DNA from 2 places in the Mesorhizobium sp. M0910 genome. Region 1 is predicted to be linked to the other one. Evidence: predicted binding sites of a transcription regulator. Region 1 holds the regulator's gene; the other holds the start of a gene.
What was found. Region 1 encodes HrcA, which represses chaperone genes, less so after heat shock. Its sites were predicted from a motif close to GTTAGCACTCNCNNNNNGNGAGTGCTAAC; they were not measured.
Positions count from the first base shown of each region.

Region 2: the regulator HrcA is predicted to act here: its motif matches at 2,607-2,635, upstream of NKH78_RS26790 (co-chaperone GroES).

Region 1 covers NZ_JAMYNZ010000002.1:289,846-293,905, forward strand. The annotation lists gene rdgB (RdgB/HAM1 family non-canonical purine NTP pyrophosphatase) at 1-40, opposite strand, end outside; gene NKH78_RS05260 (VOC family protein) at 40-450, opposite strand; gene rph (ribonuclease PH) at 483-1,199, opposite strand; gene hrcA (heat-inducible transcriptional repressor HrcA) at 1,345-2,457, shown strand; gene NKH78_RS05275 (hypothetical protein) at 2,491-2,688, shown strand; gene NKH78_RS05280 (PQQ-dependent sugar dehydrogenase) at 2,789-4,060, shown strand, end outside.
Region 2 covers NZ_JAMYNZ010000013.1:105,531-109,590, forward strand. The annotation lists gene NKH78_RS26765 (response regulator transcription factor) at 1-458, opposite strand, end outside; gene NKH78_RS26770 (hypothetical protein) at 523-822, opposite strand; gene NKH78_RS26775 (DUF3168 domain-containing protein) at 1,206-1,616, opposite strand; gene NKH78_RS26780 (DUF1488 family protein) at 1,883-2,149, opposite strand; gene NKH78_RS26785 (hypothetical protein) at 2,146-2,418, opposite strand; gene NKH78_RS26790 (co-chaperone GroES) at 2,687-3,025, shown strand; gene groL (chaperonin GroEL) at 3,125-4,060, shown strand, end outside.

The DNA.
Region 1 (4,060 bases):
TCTTATGCCCGTCAAGCGAGTGAACAGTTGGCGAATGCATCAGATGCCCCAGATTCTTGGCTCGGCGAATTCGATCGAATTGCCCGAGGGGTCGCGAATATAGATCGAGCGACCGCCCTGAGGCCATTCGAACTCACTTTCGATGGCGATTTTCTTCGCCTCAAGATGCGCTTTCCAGCGCGGGATTTCATCCGCGCTTGCGGCGAAGCAAAGATGGCCCTCGCCGACCGTGCCATGCGGCGGCACGGGCAGCTTGGCGTCGGCCCGCGGCGGCACTTTGGTCGCCTCGGCATTGAAGATAAGCAGCACGCCGTCGCCGCAGCGGAAGAAGAGATGCCTGCCATCGACCTTACCGAGCAGATCGAGCCCGAGGACGCCCGAATAGAACCGTTCCGCGGCAGCAAGGTCCGTCACGTAGAGTGCTGATTCCAGGATTGCGGAAGGAGTCACAGGATCGCCAATCTCTTCAATATTGACCGCAGCTAAGCCACCGCCATCTGCTGCAAGCTGACCAGGCGCTGAATGCCTTTCTTGGCGAGCCCCATCAGCGCCGCGAACTGCTCTTCCGAGAACGGCTCGCCCTCGGCTGTGCCCTGGATCTCGACGATACCGCCCTTGCCGGTCATGACGAAATTGGCGTCGGTGCCGGCCGAGGAATCCTCGATATAGTCGAGATCGATGACCGGCTGGCCATCATGGATGCCGCAGGAGATCGCCGCGACGTGATCCTTAAGCACCTTGCCCAGGCTCGCCATCTGGCGGGCTTCCATCCAGCGCAGGCAGTCGTAGAGCGCCACCCAGCCGCCGGTGATCGAAGCGGTGCGCGTGCCGCCGTCGGCTTGGATCACGTCGCAGTCGACGGTGATCTGCTGCTCACCGAGCGCCTGCAGATCGACCACGGCGCGCAGGGAGCGGCCGATCAGCCGCTGGATCTCCAGCGTGCGGCCGCCTTGTTTGCCGGCCGAAGCCTCGCGGCGCATGCGCTCGCCGGTCGAACGCGGCAGCATGCCGTATTCCGCCGTCACCCAGCCCTTGCCGGAGTTGCGCATCCAGCCCGGCACCTTTTCCTCCAGGCTGGCCGTACACAGCACATGAGTGTCGCCGAACTTCACCAGGCACGAGCCTTCCGCATGCTTGGAGACGCCGCGCTCGAAGGAGATGGGGCGCATTTCGTCGAATTGGCGTTTGGAAGGGCGCATTCAGGCTTCTTTCTTTCTTCGGAATCTTGGCCGGGGAATCTTGGCCGGCTTGTAGCCGCACGGGGCGTGAGGCGCAAAGGAAAATGGACCGGTTGCGCCGACGCCGCGGAAGTCTATATCTTCGGACCGGAGGTTTTTGGCTCGAATGACCAAGGTAGTCGATCCCGGTTCGCAGTCGCCAGTGCTCTCGTCGCCGGCACTTCAATCGCCCGCGCTTCAATCGCTCGATATGCGTTCGCGCGACATCTTCCGGCGCATCGTCGATTCCTATTTGAGGGATGGCGAGCCGGTCGGTTCGCGCAGCCTGTCGCGCATCCTGCCGTCATCGCTGTCGCCGGCCACCATCCGCAACGTGATGAGCGACCTCGAGCATCTCGGCCTGATCTACGCGCCGCACATCTCGGCTGGCCGGCTGCCGACCCAGGCCGGCTTGCGCTTCTTCGTCGATGCATTCATGGAACTCGGCGACCTCTCCGACGAGGAGCGCCGCACCATCGAGGCGCAGGTGCGCGCCTCCGGCTCGGGCGCGACGCTGGAGCATATGCTGACCGAGGCCAGCCAGATGCTGTCCGGCATGTCGCGCGGCGCCGGCCTCGTGCTCGCCGCCAAAAATGAGGCGGCGCTGAAGCACATCGAATTCATCCAGCTCGAGCCGACCAAGGCGCTGGCCGTGCTGGTCTCGCAGAACGGCGACGTCGAAAATCGCGTCATCGATCTGCCCGCCGGCATCACCGTCTCGCAATTGCACGAAGCCTCCAACTTCCTCAACGCCCATATCCGCGGCCGCACCCTGGCCGAGGCCCGGGTCGAAATCGCCCGCATCAAGGAAGAGACCAGGGCAGCCCTCGACACGCTGTCGCAGGATCTGGTCGAGAAGGGCCTGGCGGTCTGGGCAGGCGCCGAAAGCGGGGTGCCTGGGCGGCTTATCGTGCGCGGCCGCGCCAATCTCCTGGAAAACGTCACCGCCCAGGCCGACATAGAATTGCTGCGGCATCTGTTCGAGGATCTGGAGACGCAGAATGGGCTGATCCAGCTCCTCGACCTCGCCGAGGAAGGCCCGGGGGTGCGCATATTCATCGGTTCGGAAAACAAGCTGTTTTCGCTGTCGGGCTCCTCGCTGGTGGTGGCACCCTATCGCGACAAGGACGCGCGCGTCGTCGGTGCGCTCGGCGTCATCGGGCCGACGCGGCTGAATTATGCGCGCATAGTACCGATGGTCGACTATACCGCGCAGCTGATTTCGCGCATGCTGCGCTAGGAGCCGCCGCGGCCTGCCGCAAGGAGAAAAAGAATGGCGCTGGAATCGTTCAAGGCCCAGATCAGCCTCCTGCTCGAGGAAATGGTCAATCAGCCTGAGGATCAGCACGAGGTGCAAGAGCAGTTGCGTGAGAAGCTGCAAGAGATGCGGGCCATGGGCCTGCCGCTGCCGGCCGATCTGGTCGCGCTGGAAAAGCGCCTCGACGACGACTTCTACGCCTCTGGCAACTGAACGGGGTTCGGCTTCAAATCCTCGTGTGCTGGACGACCGCTTGGAACGACCAATGCCTGATCCCGTTTGTCCTCTTCGAGGCAAACCTCGGAGGACGTTAATGATCCGATCTGGCGGCTTTGCGGCCGTTGCCGTTGCCCTCCTTGCCGCGACACCGGCAGCCGCCCAGCAGGCGGATCAAAAGGTGCTCAAAGGCGAAGCCGCTTTTGGCGATTGGCACGCCGACAGGCCTGGCGTCCGCCGCCTGATCGGGCCGCAAGACATGCCGGCAGCCGACCCCGCTCAATCCGCTTCGAACGGGGGCGGCATGGCGGAACGGCCCGAAAGCGCCGAGCCAGAATTGCCGCCGGGCTTTTCGGCCGAAATGATCGCCTCCGGACTCTATAATCCGCGCGTCGTTCGCGTCGCTCCGAACGGCGACCTGTTCATCGCAAACGGCCATGCCGACCAAATACGCGTCTACCGTCTGGCCGAGGGCCGCGCCAAACCCATCGAGAAAGCGATTTTCGCCCAAGGCCTCAACTATCCATACGGCATCGCCTTCTATCCGCCAGGCGGCAAGCCGCGATGGGTCTATGTCGCAAACAGCGACAGCATCGTCCGCTTCCCCTATCGCGACGGTGACCTGAAGGCGTCCGGTAAACCAGAAACCATTGTCGCCAAAATCCCGTCGGGCGGTCACTCGACCCGCGACATCGCCTTCTCGCTTGACGGCAAGACGCTTTTTTTATCGGTTGGCTCGGACTCGAATGTCGCCGAGGACATGGACAGGCGGCCGGATGGCGGCCTCGACGCCTGGGCGAAATCAAAGCCGCTCGGGGCGGCCTGGGGCCCCGAGGAAGGCCGTGCCGATGTGCTCGCCTTTGACCCGGACGGGAAAAATCCCCGAACTGTCGCCACCGGCCTACGCAACTGTACGGGCATGACGGTGCAGCCCGCCAGCGGCGCGTTGTGGTGCGTCGTCAACGAGCGCGACGAGCTCGGCGACAATGTGCCGTTCGAGTTTGCGACTGAAGTCAAGGACGGTGCGTTCTATGGTTGGCCTTGGTACTACATCGGCAATCACGAGGATCCGCGCCATCAGGGCGAGCGGCCAGACCTCGCCGGCAAGGCCACTGTCCCCGACGTGTTGATGCAGGCGCATTCGGCGCCGATGAACATAGCCTTCTACGACGGCAAGAACTTTCCGGCGGATTACCGGGGTGATGCTTTCGTCACCATGCATGGTTCGTGGAACCGTGGCGCCAGGACCGGCTACAAGGTGGTGAGGCTCAAATTCAGGGATGGCAAGCCGACCGGCGAGTATGAGGACTTCATGACCGGCTTCGTCATCTCGAACGACGCCGTCTGGGGCCGCCCGGTCGGTGTCGCC
Region 2 (4,060 bases), on a different contig from region 1:
TGCGAGGTCAGCTTCAGCGGTACGCCGTCGACGTCGGCCTTGGAGGCCTTGGTGTCGAGACGCAGCGGCCCGCAGGTCAGCTCGGACGAGGCATGCCCGGCAGCGCGCCGGATCAGAGCGCGCACCCTGGCCAGAATTTCCTCGATGTGGAAGGGTTTGGTGACGTAGTCGTCGGCGCCGGCGTCGATGCCGGCAACCTTGTCGCTCCAGCGGTCGCGTGCCGTCAGGATCAGCACCGGCATCTTGCGGCCGCCGCGCCGCCAGCGCTCGACCACGCTGATGCCGTCCATCTGCGGCAGGCCGATGTCGAGCACCACGGCATCATAGGGCTCGGTGTCGCCGAGAAAATGCCCTTCCTCGCCGTCGAAAGCGCGGTCGACGACATAGCCGGCATCGACCAGCGCGTCGCCGATCTGCCGGTTGAGATCCTTGTCATCTTCGACGACGAGTACGCGCATGCGGAAGGCCTGTTGAAGCTGTTCAGATATAGGCCGATTCCGGCAGACTGGGAAACGGCACGGTTCAGTTCAGCGGAACGACGATCTCCGAGCGACGGGGACGCTGCCCGTCCTTGCCCGGAACGAGCACGACGATGACGCAGACCGGCTTGCCGGCGCGTGTCGACTGCGAGGCCTTGGCCAAGGTGCCGCCATTCTGCTCCGCCACCTGCTGGCCGATCGCGTAGCAGTCGGACGCGGCGAGGACGACCGGCTGGGGCCGCTCGGGCGTGACAGCGGGGATCGCCATCGCTTGCGACGCAAGCAGGCCGGCGGCTGAGAGCGCCAGTGCCGCGGTCCGGAAGTGCGAGCGAAGGGTTTTCATGGCCAGCGTTCTAACGCGCCGGTGCTGAACGTGATATGAACGGTGAACGCTCGAATGCATGCCCGCCACACCCCTGAAGCGCGAGATTACCGGATTGCCCTTTCGCTGCCCATCCCGCGAAATTGCCAAGTTAACCTAGCCCTCCGATCCTTCGCCGACAACCGGGCATCGTTTGGCGGTGAAAGGCAATCGCTTCAGGTTTGCCCCGACTTCGACAATCGATCCGGCAACCGAAGGCAGATTCAGCCGAACCGACCGGAAATAAAAAAACCCGCTCTGCGACGGGTCATTGGCGCCAATCAGCACCATAGCCAAATTAGTAGCATAGCTGCCGGCACAAAGCAAGAACAAAATTGCCCGATTTTACGGAAAGTGCCCGACGCTCAGCCGTCTTCCTCGATCACGGCGCGGAAGCGCAGCAGCCCGTGATGGGCCGAAAGGTCCTCGTCGTAGCGGGCTTCGGCGAATTCGAGCTTGAGATGGGCGCGACGATGTTCACCAAGCGAGAGCGCCGCATCTCGCAGGCGGGCGCTGACCAGGTCCATGATGTCGGTGGTTTCCTTGCTGGCCTCGGACTTCGACCAGACATGCAGCGTCAGCAACTGCTCGGCGTTGTTCTCCGTCCCCGTTGCCCAGTCGTAGACGCTGGTGCGGCCGAAGGTCATGTGGGGGAACGCAACATTTTCCGGGGCATGGTCGAACAGTCTTGCATCGCCCAGTGCCGCCGACAGGTCGGGATCGCCGTTCACTGCCTCGAATATTGCCCTCTGCAATTCGACGGCCGGCGCGGTCATTGTCTTTGCCCTCGCCCGTCGCGTCGACCTCCCGGCTGCGTAGCTGCGTTGCATGACGGCATCCCGGCAAAAGCGCGAATCAGCGCGTCTCATACGGATTATGAACCTTCATGACCTCGGGAATAAGCCCTGCTCCTGGAATGCGCGACGCCGCAGCCCTCTGCGTCACGGACCCGTTGACCGGCTGAACGGTCGCGACGTCAAGCGGCGAGCGAAGGCGGACCGGAAGCCCTGAGAAAGCGTCTTGTGGACGGATTGCGACGGATCTAGCGAAAATCGGCCGCAGTCAGCACATATATGCTCCTGCGGGTGCGGGCATAGGCATTCCTGGCGACATCGTGGATCGAGTTGGAAGCCGTGTCGAAGGCTGCCAGGTAGGTAGCTTCTGAGGCCGCCGTTCCCGGCTGCATCTTGGAGATGGCATCGGTAGCGACAGAGAAGGAAATCTGGAACATGCCGTCATGGCCGACGAAGCGGATGCGTTTGCTTGCCTCGTCGTAGCTGCGGCTGGGATTGGGAAATGTCAGGCTCATGGTTTCGCCTCCATCGATGCGGATACGGCCTTCTTGACTGCCCGTGACGCCCGCTTCTTCTTTGCGGCGACCGGATTCAGAGCTTCCGCCGCGCGGTCCGCCTCTTCCTTGGCCAGTCGCAATTCCCTCAGCCTTGCCGTTTTGATGCTCCTGGCCTTGGCCTCCGAGAGATATTCGGCAGTTGCTTTGTTCCGTTCCGCCGTCTTCTTCTGGTTTTCCATGAAGCGAGCCTGAGCTTTTTCCATGATGTTCTGATTGCCTTCGGCCATCGGTAAAATCTCCCTTGCAGCGAAAGTCATGACTGTGAACTTCATCGTAAAATAGGTGTTCAAAGACAGAAATTCAATTTCATTAATATTCGGCAGGACCCGAACACCAAGGGATGACCAGGCAAGATAATACGTTCAATATTTTATATGCCCTATGAATATTTATTTTATATGCCCTATGAATATTTTTTGGCACTCCTATCAATCGAGTGCCAAGGCGCCTATAGAGAGGGGGCGGCCGCCTAAGCCGGCCCCAGAAAGAGTCCCCATGAAATTCCGGCCACTCCACGATCGCGTCGTCATTCGGCGCGCCGAAAGCGACACCAAATCCAAGGGCGGCATCATCATCCCCGACAATGCCAAAGAAAAACCGCAGGAAGGCGAAGTGATCGCTGTCGGGCCGGGCGCGCGGGACGAAAGCGGCGCGCTGATCCCGCTCGACGTCGAGGCCGGCGATCTCATTCTGTTCGGCAAATGGTCCGGCACCGAGGTCAAGATAGACGGCGAGGACCTTCTGATCATGAAGGAGGCCGACGTCATGGGCATCATCGAAAAAAGCGAGACGGGCATCATCGACAAGACCGTGGCTGCCAAGAAGGCCGCCTGATTGGAAGGCCGCGCGCCCTCCCGCGCGCGCAAAGGACGCTCCGAGCTTTGATTCAGGCGCTGCAAGCGCCTTGCCACGACAACCGAACTGGAAAAGATCATGTCTGCCAAGGAAATCAGATTCTCCACCGACGCGCGTGACCGCATGCTGCGCGGCGTCGAAATCCTCAACAACGCCGTCAAGGTGACGCTCGGCCCCAAAGGCCGCAACGTCATCATCGACAAGGCCTACGGCGCGCCGCGCATCACCAAGGACGGGGTGGCCGTGGCAAAGGAAATCGAGCTTTCCGACAAGTTCGAAAACATGGGCGCACAGATGGTGCGCGAAGTGGCCTCGAAAACCAACGACCTCGCCGGCGACGGCACCACCACCGCCACGGTGCTTGCCGCTTCCATCCTGCGCGAGGGCGCCAAATTCGTTGCCGCCGGCATGAACCCGATGGACCTCAAGCGCGGCATCGACCTTGCCATCAGCGCCGTCGTAAAGGAAATCCAGGCCCGAGCCAAGAAGGTCAAGTCCTCAGGCGAGATCGCGCAGGTCGGCACCATTGCCGCCAATGGCGACACCAGTGTCGGCGCCATGATCGCCAAGGCGATGGACAAGGTCGGCAATGACGGCGTCATTACCGTCGAGGAGGCCAAGACCGCCGAAACCGAGCTAGACGTCGTCGAAGGCATGCAGTTCGACCGCGGCTATCTCTCGCCCTATTTCGTCACCAATGCCGAGAAGATGCGCGCCGAGCTGGAAGACCCTTACGTCCTCATCCACGAAAAGAAGCTCGGAAATCTGCAGGCCCTGCTGCCCATCCTCGAAGCCGTGGTGCAAAGCGGGAGGCCGCTGTTGGTCATCTCCGAGGACGTCGAGGGCGAAGCGCTGGCAACGCTGGTCGTCAACAAGCTGCGCGGCGGCCTCAAGGTAGCGGCCGTCAAGGCGCCTGGCTTCGGTGACCGCCGCAAGGCGATGCTGGAAGACATCGCCGTGCTCACCGCCGGACAGATGATTTCCGAGGATCTCGGCATCAAGCTGGAGAACATT